2 linked regions of the Constrictibacter sp. MBR-5 genome follow. Each later gene encodes a partner of the first gene's protein in a complex. Links are inferred from orthologs where the notes say so. Each region holds a gene or a part of one and is shown in the gene's direction. Other genes may lie near its edges. The genes, in order: rpsG and tig.

Region 1 (3,556 bases):
GCGAAGCCGGTCCTCCAGGGCATCACCAAGGCCAGCCTGCAGACCCAGTCGTGGATCTCGGCCGCCTCCTTCCAGGAGACGACCCGGGTGCTCACCGAGGCGTCGGTGGCCGGAAAGGTCGATACCTTGCTCGGCCTGAAGGAGAACGTCATCGTCGGCCGCCTCATCCCGGCGGGTACCGGCAGCGTCATGAACCGTCTGCGGCACGTCGCCGCCGATCGGGACCGTGTCGCCATGGCCGCACAGCCGTCGACTCCCGCCATCGAGGCGGATGTCGGGCAGGCTGCGGCCGGAGAGTGACCGAACGCGGGGGCGGCTGCCGAAAGGTCGGCCGTCTCCGCGGTTTTCCGGTCTGTTTCGCTTGACGCGGCCCGGCCGGATCCATAGTATCCGCGAACCTCATTTGGGGGCTGGCGGTAGGACCCGATCCTAAACGCAGCCTCGCGCGCTGGCGATACGATCGCCGCGCTCGATCAGCTGCAGAAAAAACCGGGGAAGTCGGTCTCTGACCGGCGGCCCTTTATTGTTTGCGCGGACCGTGGTTGTCGCGGTCCGCGATTTGCTCTTTGTTGAGGACTGGAAGGGAACACGCATGCCGACGATCAGCCAGTTGATCCGGAATGCACGCAGCCCGCAGAAGGCGCGTAACAAGGTGCCGGCCCTTCAGGCCTGCCCCCAGAAGCGTGGCGTCTGCACCCGCGTCTACACCACGACCCCGAAGAAGCCGAACTCGGCGCTCCGAAAGGTTGCGCGCGTGCGGCTGACGAACTCGTACGAGGTGACCAGCTACATCCCGGGCGAGGGCCACAACCTGCAGGAGCACTCCGTGGTGCTCATCCGCGGCGGCCGCGTCAAGGACCTTCCGGGTGTGCGTTACCACATCATCCGCGGCACGCTCGATACGCAGGGCGTGAGCAGTCGGCGCCAGCGCCGTTCGAAGTACGGCGCGAAGCGGCCGAAGTGAGGATCTGAGGGATGTCTCGTCGCCATTCTGCAGAGAAGCGCGAAATCGCGGTCGATGCCCGTTTCGGGGACGCCGTGGTCAGCAAGTTCATCAACATCATGATGTACGGCGGCAAGAAGGCCGTCTCCGAGAAGATCGTGTACGACGCGATCGAGAAGGCGGCGTCCCGTGCGCATCAGGAGCCTGTCCAGGTCTTCCATGCCGCGCTCGAGAACGTCCGCCCGAACCTCGAGGTTCGGTCGCGCCGGGTCGGTGGTGCCACCTATCAGGTGCCGGTCGAGGTTCGGCCGGAGCGGGCTCAGGCGCTCGCGCTGCGCTGGCTGATCAACGCCGCCCGCGCGCGCTCGGAGAAGACGATGGTGGATCGCCTCTCGAACGAGATGCTCGACGCGGTCAACTCCCGCGGGTCCGCCGTGAAGAAGCGCGAGGATACGCACCGGATGGCCGAGGCCAACCGCGCCTTCTCGCACTACCGTTGGTAATCCGGGGACGTTAGGAGCATTCCGATGGCCCGAACGACTGCGCTCGATCTCTATCGCAATATCGGCATCATGGCGCACATCGATGCCGGTAAAACCACGACCACGGAGCGCATCCTCTTCTACACCGGCCGGTCCTATAAGATCGGCGAGGTGCACGAGGGCACTGCGGTCATGGACTGGATGGAGCAGGAGCAGGAGCGCGGCATTACGATCACGTCGGCCGCGACGACCTGCAGCTGGCGCGGCCATCGGATCAACATCATCGACACCCCAGGCCACGTCGACTTCACCATCGAGGTTGAGCGTTCGCTCCGCGTGCTCGACGGTGCGGTGACGGTGTTCGACGGTGTCGCCGGCGTGGAGCCGCAGTCGGAGACGGTGTGGCGCCAGGCCGACAAGTATCACGTGCCCCGGATCTGTTTCGTCAACAAGATGGACCGCACCGGCGCCGACTTCATGCGCTGCGTGGGGATGATCGTCGACCGGCTCGGTGCCACGCCGCTCGTCCTCCATCTGCCGATCGGCCTGGAGGCTGACTTCGTCGGACTCGTCGATCTCGTGAAGATGAAGGCGATCGTCTGGCGCGACGAGTCCCTCGGTGCCGAGTTCGACGAAGTCGAGATCCCGGCGAATATGGCCGAGATGGCTGCCGAGTGGCGCCAGAAGCTGGTCGACCTCGCGGTCGAACAGGATGATGCGGTGATGGAGGCCTATCTCGAGGGCAACGAACCCGACGCCGAGACGCTGCGCAAGTGCATCCGCAAGGGCACCGTCGACTTCAAGTTTGTCCCGGTCCTGTGCGGCTCCGCCTTCAAGAACAAGGGTGTGCAGCCGCTCCTCGACGCGGTCATCGACTATCTGCCGAGCCCGACCGAAGTCGCGGACATCCGCGGCATCAAGCCGGGCACGGACGAGCCGATGGTGCGCCGCTCCAGCGACGACGAGCCGTTCGCCGCACTGGCCTTCAAGATCATGAACGACCCGTTCGTCGGGTCGCTCACCTTCATCCGCGTCTATTCGGGCGTGGTCGAGAGCGGCCAGACCCTGATCAACACGGTGAAGGACAGTCGCGAGCGCATCGGCCGCATGCTGCTGATGCACGCGAACACCCGTGAGGACGTGAAGGAAGCGCGCGCCGGCGACATCGTCGCGGTGGCGGGTCTGAAGAACACGACCACCGGCGACACGCTGTGCGATCCGACCAAGCAGGTCATCCTGGAGCGCATGGAGTTCCCCGATCCCGTGATCGAGGTCGCCGTCGAGCCGAAGTCGAAGGCCGACCAGGAGAAGATGGGCGTCGCCCTGAACCGTCTGGCGCAGGAGGATCCGTCCTTCCGCGTGTCCGTCGACCATGAGAGCGGGCAGACGGTCATCAAGGGCATGGGCGAGCTCCACCTGGAGATCCTCGTCGACCGGATGAAGCGCGAGTTCAAGGTCGAGGCGAACGTCGGCGCGCCGCAGGTTGCGTATCGCGAGGCGATCTCCCGTGTGGCCGAGATCGACTACACCCATAAGAAGCAGACCGGCGGTTCGGGCCAGTTCGCTCGCATCAAGCTGGTGTTCGAGCCGCAGGAGCGCGGCGCGGGCAATCTGTTCGAGAGCAAGATCGTCGGCGGCGCGGTGCCGCGGGAGTACATCCCGGGCGTCGAGAAGGGCCTCAAGTCGGCCTGGACCACGGGGGTGCTGGTCGGCTTCCCGGTCGTCGACATGAAGGTGTCGTTGATCGACGGTGCCTATCACGACGTCGACTCCAGCGTCCTGGCCTTCGAGATCGCGGCGCGTGCCGCCTTCAAGGAAGGCATGGAAAAGGCCAAGCCACTGCTGCTCGAGCCGATCATGCGTGTCGAATGCGTGACGCCGGACGAGTATATGGGCGACATCATCGGCGACCTGAACAGCCGCCGCGGACAGGTGACCGGCATGGATCAGCGCGGCAATGCCCGCGTCGTCAGTGCCATGGTGCCGCTCGCGAACATGTTCGGCTACGTCAACACGCTGCGGTCCATGAGCCAGGGCCGTGCGCAGTACACCATGCATTTCGATCACTACGAGCAGGTGCCTCAGGCGGTTGCGGACGAAGTCCGCGCCAAGATGGCCTGACGGCTGCGTA
Region 2 (9,324 bases), on another replicon or contig:
GCCTGCTGACCGTGCTCGCCGCGGCGGCGCCCGCGGCCCTCGCCGATCCGCACGGCGACTCCGACGCGCGGCGCGCCTGGATTCTGCCGGCGGCCGCACTCGCGATGCTCGCGGTGCTCTGGGCCGGCGGGATGGCGCGGCTGTCGGAACCGGCAGTCGGGAGCGTCGACGGCGTACGACTCCGCATCGTTCAGGCCAACATTCCGCAGAGCCTGAAGTGGGACGATTCGCAACGTGTCGCCAATGTGCGCCGCTACCTGGATATGAGCGCTGCACCGGCTGCGCCGGGGACGCCGCCACCGACGCACATCGTCTGGCCGGAGACGGCCGTGCCGTTCTTTCTCAATGCCGAACCGCAGGTAATTGCGGCGCTCGCACAGGTTGCGCCGCCGGGCGGGGCGTTGATTACCGGCGCGCCACGCATAGAGCGCGGCGTCGCTTCCGGCGAGCATGGCGGCACGCGGATCTGGAACAGCGTCATCTCGATCGATTCGACGGGTGCCATCGTCGCGACATACGACAAGTTCCACCTCGTGCCGTTCGGCGAATACGTGCCGTTCCGATCGGTCCTGGGGTTGGCGAAGATAACGCCTGGGACAGTCGATTTCTCCGCCGGTCCCGGGCCACGGACGCTCGACATTCCCGGGGCCCCACCGGTCAGCCCACTGGTATGTTACGAGGCCATCTTTCCGGGCAGGGTGACCGAGCCTGAGCCGCCGCCCGCTTGGCTGCTCAACGTCACCAACGACGCGTGGTACGGCCGTAGCGCCGGGCCCTATCAGCATCTGCAGATTGCCCGGGTCCGGGCGGTGGAACAGGGTCTGCCGCTCGTCCGCGCGGCAAACACCGGGATCTCGGCCATCATCGACCCTCACGGCCGTGTGGTGGAGCGCCTGCCGCTCGGCGAAACCGGGGTCATCGACGCTGCGCTGCCGGCGCCGATCGCTACCGGCACCGTATATGCGCGGTTGGGCGACACCATCTTCGCAGCGATGCTCCTCTTCGTATTCGGCGGCAGCTACAAGTTGCGCCATGGCTGGCAAAGGCGCGTTGTCGGAGGAGGCTGAATCAAACGCGTCCCGCGCTCAACCTTCGGGCGAGACAAGCTGCGCATACGATGGTAGGTTCCGGCGCGATGGTTGCGTTTGTCCATAGGAGTCGATCGAAGTGAGCGCAGCAGAGGCTACCGCACCGCCGCCAAAGAAGCCCCGCAGCAAGCCGCGGCGTACGCGCGGAAAGCCCAACCACGTCGACATTCATGTCGGCAGCCGTGTCCGGCAGCGGCGTACCCTGCTCGGCATGAGTCAGGAGAAGCTCGCCGATGCTCTCGGACTGACCTTCCAGCAGGTTCAGAAGTACGAGCGCGGTGCCAACCGGATCGGCGCCGGGCGGCTCTACGAATTGAGCAAGGCTCTCGACGTCCCGGTCTCCTACTTTTTCGAAGAACTGAGCGACGGACAGACGGGGCTGCGTGAAGAGGCGGCGGCCTACGGAGAGGATCCGATGGCGCGTCGCGAGACGCTTCTACTGGTGCGTGCGTATTACGGGATCGGAGAACAGGCAGTTCGCCGTCGCGTGCTCGATCTGATGAAGTCACTGGGGGCGGAAGCCGCGCCGGAAGAGGTGTGACGACCGTGTGAAATCGTCGTCAGGACGGTGGGGACTTGACGTTTCCAGGCATTTCTTGCATCAAGGCGGCCCGTCGTCTGTCGCTGAGGGCAGACGGCGGCCGCCGCCGGCACCACGCGGTTCCGGCGGTTCGCTGTGCGTCCGCTGGTCGGGCGCCCTCGTTACGAACGACCGAAGGCGCCGGCCCGCGGGCCGGCACAAGGAGTGTACGTGGCCCAGGGCAACTATCTCTTCACGAGCGAATCCGTATCCGAAGGACATCCGGACAAGATCTGCGATGCCGTTTCCGATGCGATCGTCGACGCCTATCTGCACGAAGACCCCATGTCGCGTTGCGGTGTCGAGACGCTCGTGACGACGAACCTGATCGTGGTCGCGGGTGAGACCCGGAGCGCCGGGAACGTTTCCCACGAGCGCATCGAGGAAATCGCCCGCCGGACGGTCCGCGAAATCGGATACGACCAGGACAACTTCCACTGGGAGAAGTCCAAGGTCATGGTCTACGTTCACAGCCAGTCCGCCGACATCGCCGTCGGCGTCGATTCGGCCGGCAACGAGAAGGACGAGGGCGCCGGCGACCAGGGCCTGATGTTCGGGTATGCGTGCCGCGAGACGCCGCTTCTGATGCCTGCGCCGATCTATTATGCGCACGAGATCCTGAAGTCGCTCTCCAAGGCGCGTCATGCCGGTGAGGTGCCGGATCTCGGCCCCGACATGAAGAGCCAGGTCACCCTCGAATACCGCAACGGTCAACCGGTGCGGGCGACTTCGGTGGTTGTGTCGGCGCAGCATTCCGAAGGGGTCGATCAGGCCACCGTCCGCAAGCTCATCCGTCCGCACGTCGAGAACGTGCTGCCGTCCGGCTGGATGTGCTCCGAGGACGAATTCTACACCAATCCGACCGGCCGGTTCGTCATCGGCGGCCCGGACGGCGATGCCGGCTTGACCGGCCGCAAGATCATCGTCGACACCTATGGCGGCGCGGCGCCGCACGGCGGCGGCGCCTTCTCCGGCAAGGACCCGTCCAAGGTCGACCGTTCGGCGGCCTACGCCTGCCGCTATCTGGCGAAGAACATCGTCGCGGCGGATCTGGCGGATAAGTGCACCATCCAGGTCGCCTACGCGATCGGCATCTCCAAGCCGCTGTCGGTGTATGTCGACACGCACGGCACCGGTAAGGCCGACGAGGCCGCGATCGCTTCTGCAGCCCGCAAGGCGATGGACCTGTCGCCGCGCGGTATCCGTACCCACCTGCAGCTGAACCGCCCGATTTATGCGCGGACGGCGGCTTACGGTCACTTCGGTCGGAACCCCGATGCGGACGGTGGCTTCTCCTGGGAGAAGACCGATCTGGTGGACGAGCTGAAGGGCGCGATGCGCTGATCCGTTCGTCCTGGGACGAAGCTGCGGGGGCCGGTCGTTCGACTGGCCCCCGTTGCGTCTGACGATGGATTCCGCGGCGTCATCCTTTCTATTGGCCCGCGGCTGGCAATGCTGTAGACACCCCCATTCGGTTGGCGCCGGAGATTCCGGCGCCGGCTCTCGGTCGGGTCGGGCCGTGCGGGCGTGGCGGAACTGGTAGACGCGCCAGACTTAGGATCTGGTGGCCTTGGTCGTGGGGGTTCAAGTCCCTCCGCCCGCACCAATCTGCCGCCCGATGGCGACGATCCGTCCCGCAGGACAAACGCAGAAACCCGGACGAAGCCCCCATGCAGGTAACCGAGACCAACGCCGAAGGCCTGAAGCGCGAGTTCGCGATCATGGTCCCCGCTGCCGACATCCAGGCCCAGGTGACGGCCAAGCTGGAAGAGATCGCCCGCACCATCCGGCTGCCGGGCTTCCGCCCGGGCAAGGCGCCGATCGGCGTGCTGCGGCAGCGTTATGCGAAATCGATCACCGGCGAGGTGCTCGAGGCGCAGGTGAACGAGAGCAGCCAGAAGGCGATGGACGATCGCGGGCTGCGTCCGGCGGTTCCGCCGAAGGTCGAGGACCTCAAGTTCGAGGAGGGCGCCGATCTCGAGTTCAAGCTCGCCGTCGAGGTGATGCCCGAGATCGCGCCCATGGATTTCTCGTCGATCGAACTGGAACGGCCGACGGCCGAGGTGGAGGAGAAGTCGATCGACGAAGCCGTCGAGCGTCTGGCCTCGAACCTGCGGAAGACGCGGCCGCTCGCCGAGCCGCGGCCGGCGCAGTCCGGTGACATTGCCGTGATCGATTTCGTCGGCAAGCTCGACGGCGAGGCGTTCGCGGGTGGTTCGGCCGAGGGATACGAACTCGAGCTGGGCGCCGGCAACTTCGTCCCCGGTTTCGAGGATCAGGTGATCGGCGCCGAGGTCGGCGAGAAGCGCGAAGTGCGGATCACGATGCCGGCCGATTACGGTGCGGAGCACCTGGCGGGCAAGGAGGTCGTGTTCGACGTCGAGGTCAAGGAACTGAAGGAGCGGGAGCCCGTCACCGTCGACGAGGAAACCGCGAAGAATTTCGGCTTTGAGACGCTGGCCGAGCTTCGCGAGGCGGTGAAGGGGCGCATCGAGAGCGAGTATGGAGCGCTGTCGCGCGCCCGCGTGAAGCGCGTCCTCTTCGACAAGCTCGATGAAGCGCACAAGTTCGACGTTCCGGAAAGTCTCGTCTCGCAGGAGTTCGAGGCGATCTGGACCGAACTCAAGCAGCAGCTCGACGGGCCGAACGGCGAACAGATCCGGGAGGGTAAGAGCGACGAGGATCTGGAGGCTGAGTACCGCCGCGTCGCCGATCGCCGCGTGCGTCTCGGGCTCCTCCTTGCAGAAGTGGGCCGGCTGAACAATATCTCGGTCTCGCAGGACGATCTCGGCCGTGCGTTGCGTGCCGAGGCGTCCCGGTACCCCGGGCAAGAGGAGAGGGTACTCGACTTCTACCGTCAGACTCCCGGAGCGATGGCGCGGCTTCAGGCGCCGATCCTGGAAGAGAAGGTGGTCGACTATATTCTTGAGCTCGCCCAGGTGACCAACAAGACGGTCACTCCGGAAGAGCTCGTCAAGGAGGCTGAGGACGAAGACAGCGGGACCTGACCCCGGCCTCCTACCGACCATTGCACCCGCCGAGCTGAACATGCGCGATAGAGATCCGATCGACGTCTATTCGAACATGCTCGTGCCGATGGTCGTGGAGACGACCAACCGCGGCGAGCGCGCCTACGACATCTACTCGCGCCTGCTAAAGGAGCGGATCATCTTCCTGACGGGGCCGGTCCACGACGGTGCGGCCGCCCTCATCTGCGCGCAGTTGCTCTTTCTCGAAGCCGAGCATCCGACGAAGGACATCTCCTTCTACATCAACTCCCCCGGTGGAGTGGTGACGTCGGGGCTCGCGATCTACGACACCATGCAGTACATCCGCTGCCCCGTGTCGACCGTCTGCATCGGTCAGGCGGCGTCGATGGGGTCGCTTCTCCTCACGTCCGGTGAAAAGGGCAAGCGCTATGCCCTGCCGAACGCGCGGATCATGGTGCACCAGCCCTCTGGCGGCTTTCAGGGCCAAGCCAGCGACATCGAGATTCACGCTCGTGAAATTCTCTCGATTCGTCGCCGGCTGAACGAAATCTACGTGCATCACACCGGACAGCCGATCGAGGCGATCGAGGAAGCACTCGAACGTGACCGCTTCCTGACCCCGGAAGATGCGCGGGAATTCGGCCTCATCGACGAGGTCGTAAAGCAGCGACCCCCTGCCGAACCCGAAGCAAAACGCTGATCTCGGCAGAAATTAACCCCCTGTTGAGCGGAGGCCGCTCAAATCAGGTGCTGAAGCGCCGGCGGACGGCCAGGCGGTGATGTGGCGCATTAGGCGTTGTGCGGCCGTCGGCCGTCTGGCTAACATGCTTCGGCTACAGTTCCGTTTCGTGATGGACCAGCGATGACCAAGGCCAGCGGCGGCGACTCGAAGAACACGCTCTACTGCTCCTTCTGCGGCAAGAGCCAGCACGAGGTGCGTAAGCTCATCGCGGGCCCGACGGTATTCATCTGCGACGAATGCGTCGAGCTCTGCATGGATATTATCCGTGAGGAGCACAAGAGCACCCTCGTCAAATCCCGCGACGGGGTTCCGACCCCGTCGGAAATCCGTAAGATTCTCGACGACTACGTGATCGGGCAGGACCATGCGAAGAAGGTCCTCTCAGTCGCGGTGCACAACCACTACAAGCGCCTCGGCGGCGGCGGTAAGGCCAGCGAGGTCGAGATCGCGAAGTCGAACATCCTGCTCGTCGGCCCGACCGGCTGCGGCAAGACGCTGCTCGCCCAGACCCTGGCGCGCACCCTCGACGTGCCGTTCACGATGGCGGACGCCACGACCCTCACCGAGGCGGGCTATGTCGGCGAGGACGTGGAGAACATCATCCTCCGCCTCCTCCAGGCGGCCGACTACAATGTCGAGCGTGCGCAGCGCGGGATCGTCTACATCGACGAGGTCGATAAGATCTCGCGCAAGTCGGACAATCCCTCGATTACCCGCGACGTGTCGGGCGAGGGCGTCCAGCAGGCGCTCCTGAAGATCATGGAGGGGACGATCGCCTCCGTTCCCCCGCAGGGCGGGCGCAAGCACCCCCAGCAGGAGTTCCTCCAGGTCGACACCACGAACATCCTGTTCATCTGCGGCGGCGCGTTCGCCGGGCTCGACCGCATCATCTCGATGCGCGGCAAGGGGTCGGCGATGGGCTTCGGCGCCCAGGTCCGTTCGCCGGATGAGCGCACCACGGGCGAGATCCTGCGCGAGGTGGAGCCGGAAGACCTGCTCAAGTTCGGCCTCATTCCCGAGTTCGTCGGCCGTCTGCCGGTGATTGCGACCCTGGGCGACCTGGACGAGCCGGCGCTGATCGAGATCCTGACCAAGCCGAAGAACGCGCTGGTCAAGCAGTACCAGCGGCTGTTCGACATGGAGGACGTGCGTCTCACCTTCACGGATGACGCGCTGACGGGCATCGCCAAGAAGGCCATCGCCCGCAAGACCGGTGCGCGCGGCCTGCGCTCGATCATGGAGGGCATCCTCCTCGAGCCGATGTACGACCTTCCCGGCCTCGAAGCCGTCGAGGAACTGGTCGTGAACCGCGAGGTCGTCGAAGGGCGGGCCCGGCCACTCTACATCTACTCCGAGCGGCGGGGCGACGTGGGCTCCAGCGCCTGAACGCGCCTTGAAGCGCACTCGTCGCCGGCCATTTAGTTAAAGAGGCACCCGCCGCTCCGGACCGTTTCGGTTCGGCGGGTGCGGCTCCCCAACGCAAAGTGGTGCGATGCAGCAAAAGCCGAGCGGCAACACTTATCCGGTCCTGCCCCTGCGCGACATCGTGGTGTTTCCCCACATGATCGTGCCGCTCTTCGTCGGGCGCGAGAAATCCGTTCGCGCCCTCGAAGAGGTGATGAAGGACGATAAGCAGATCCTCCTGCTCACCCAGAAGAACGCGACACAGGACGACCCTGCCGCGGCAGATCTCTACGAAGTCGGCACGATCGGCACGGTGCTTCAGCTGCTGAAGTTGCCCGACGGCACCGTGAAGGTGCTGGTCGAAGGCGTGCAGCGCGCGCGCGTCGGCGCTTTCACCGGCCATGAGAACTTCTTCGAAGTCGAGGCCGATATCCTCGAGGAAGAGCCTGCCGGCGATCCCAGCGAGGAAGAGGCGCTGGTGCGCACGGTCGTTGCGCAGTTCGAGCAGTATGTGAAGCTCAACAAGAAGATCCCGCCCGAAGTGCTCGTGTCGATCAACCAGATCGACGAGGCGGCGAAGCTCGGTGATACCGTCGCTGCCCATCTGACGCTGAAAATCCCCGAGAAGCAGGAGCTTCTCGAGATCGCCGGCGTGAAGCAGCGGCTCGAGCGGGTCTACGCCTACATGGAAGGCGAGATCGACGTTCTCGAGGTGGAGAAGCGCATCCGGAACCGCGTGAAGCGGCAGATGGAGAAGACGCAGCGCGAGTACTACCTCAACGAGCAGATGAAGGCGATCCAGAAGGAACTCGGCGAGGGCGAAGACGGCCGCGACGATGCATCCGAGCTGGAAGAGCGCATCAACGCGACGCGGCTGACAAAGGAAGCGCGCGACAAGGCCATGGCGGAGCTCAAGAAGCTCCGTTCGATGAGCCCGATGTCGGCCGAGGCGACCGTCGTCCGCAACTATCTCGACTGGATGCTGTCGATCCCCTGGAGCAAGCGCTCCAAGGTCAAGCGCGACATCCACCACGCCGAGAAGACGCTCAACGCGGACCATTACGGTCTCGAGAAGGTCAAGGAGCGGATCCTCGAGTACCTCGCCGTGCAGCAGCGGATGAAGAAGGTCAAGGGGCCGATCCTCTGCCTCGTCGGGCCTCCGGGCGTTGGCAAGACCTCGCTGGGCAAGTCGATCGCGCGGGCTACCGGGCGAAACTTCGTACGCATGTCGCTCGGCGGCGTGCGCGACGAGGCCGAGGTGCGCGGCCATCGCCGGACCTACATCGGCTCGATGCCGGGCAAGGTCATCCAGGGGATGAAGAAGGCGAAGACGTCCAACCCGCTCTTTCTTCTGGACGAGATCGACAAGCTCGGTGCCGACTGGCGCGGCGATCCGTCTTCGGCCCTGCTCGAGGTCCTGGATCCGGAGCAGAACAGCACGTTCAACGACCATTACCTGGAGGTCGATTACGACCTGTCGGACGTGATGTTCGTGACGACGGCGAACACGCTGCGCATGCCGCAGCCGCTGCTCGACCGGATGGAGATCATCCGGATCCCGGGCTACACCGAGGACGAGAAGGTCGAGATCGCCAAGCGGCACCTGATCGGCAAGCAGACCGGTGAGCACGGCCTTCGCAAGGGCGAGCTCTCGATCAGCGACGAGGCCCTGCGCGACCTGATCCGCTACTACACGCGGGAGGCCGGCGTTCGGAACCTCGAGCGTGAGATCGCCAACCTCTCGCGGAAGTCGGTCAAGGAGCTGGTCAGCAGCAAGGGCAAGAAGGAGATCAAGATCACGCCGCGGAACCTCGGCAAGTATGCCGGGATCCGCAAGTATCGCTACGGCGAGGCGGAGCTCGAGGATCTCGTGGGCGTGACGACCGGTCTCGCCTGGACCGAGGTTGGCGGCGAACTGCTGTCGATCGAGGCGGTGATCATGCCGGGCAAGGGCGCCGTGTCCCACACCGGCAAGCTTGGCGACGTGATGCAGGAGTCCGTTCAGGCCGCACGCTCGTTCATCCGCTCCAGGATGCTCCAGTTCGGCGTGACGCCGCCGGAATTCGACAAGAAGGACATCCATGTGCACGTGCCGGAAGGTGCGACGCCGAAGGATGGTCCGTCGGCCGGCGTCGCGATGATCACCTCGATGGCATCGGCGCTCAGCGGGATTCCCGTCCGCAAGGACGTCGCGATGACCGGCGAGATCACGCTGAGAGGTCGTGTCCTGCCGATCGGGGGCCTGAAGGAGAAGCTGCTCGCCGCCCTGCGTGGTGGCCTCCGGACGGTGATTATCCCGAAGGACAACGAGAAGGACCTGGCAGACATCCCCGACAATGTCCGCAAGTCTCTGAACATCATCTGCGCCGAGACCGTGGACGATGTCCTGCGACAGGCTCTCGTGAGGATGCCCAATCCCGTCGAGTGGTCCGAACCGGCGAAGGTGCCGCCGGTCGCCAAGGGCGACGACCAGTCTTCATCGGGCGTCGTCACTCACTGACCTTCAATGCAGGCGAGCGT

Evidence for each region.
Region 2: the proteins of rpsG (region 1) and tig are in contact, whole or in part, in a crystal structure (PDB 3GTY), measured with the Thermotoga maritima proteins. The link is inferred for Constrictibacter sp. MBR-5 from one-to-one orthologs. Residues at the interface, in WP_004081843.1 of Thermotoga maritima: Lys34, Lys52, Lys55, Glu59, Arg62, Gln63, Glu66, Asn67, Lys69, Val71, Arg95, Ala109, Lys110, Lys111, Gly112, Arg113, Pro114, Glu117, Glu121, Ile124, Ala125, Tyr127, Asn128, Asn129, Thr130, Gly131, Lys135, Asp139, Arg142, Met143; in WP_004081061.1 of Thermotoga maritima: Glu122, Val124, Val129, Leu130, Tyr133, Glu188, Gly259, Ile262, Tyr263, Glu266, Ser270, Glu273, Gln274, Glu277, Arg308, Gln311, Ile312, Ser315, Tyr316, Glu325, Arg329, Arg336, Leu363, Phe366, Trp367, Arg373, Leu377, Arg381, Leu384, Glu387.

The regions. Positions count from the first base shown.
Region 1 is NZ_JBEPTK010000032.1:213-3,768, reverse strand. Bases 1-2,710 are described here. They hold rpsG (30S ribosomal protein S7), read left to right. Parts: upstream 1-975; coding sequence 976-1,446; downstream 1,447-2,710. Other genes in these bases: fusA (elongation factor G), read left to right, coding at 1,471-2,710; rpsL (30S ribosomal protein S12), read left to right, coding at 593-964; rpoC (DNA-directed RNA polymerase subunit beta'), read left to right, coding at 1-300. In the rest of the region: more of fusA, read left to right, coding at 2,711-3,546.
Region 2 is NZ_JBEPTK010000005.1:242,474-251,797, forward strand. What follows is about bases 2,508-5,507. They hold tig (trigger factor), read left to right. Parts: upstream 2,508-3,338; coding sequence 3,339-4,676; downstream 4,677-5,507. Other genes in these bases: metK (methionine adenosyltransferase), read left to right, coding at 2,508-3,012; clpP (ATP-dependent Clp endopeptidase proteolytic subunit ClpP), read left to right, coding at 4,717-5,358. Outside these bases: lnt (apolipoprotein N-acyltransferase), read left to right, coding at 1-1,067; ABIE65_RS13380 (helix-turn-helix domain-containing protein), read left to right, coding at 1,168-1,629; more of metK, read left to right, coding at 1,840-2,507; ATP-dependent Clp protease ATP-binding subunit ClpX, read left to right, coding at 5,521-6,786; lon (endopeptidase La), read left to right, coding at 6,893-9,304. UniProt on the Bacillus subtilis protein: Involved in protein export. Acts as a chaperone by maintaining the newly synthesized protein in an open conformation. Functions as a peptidyl-prolyl cis-trans isomerase.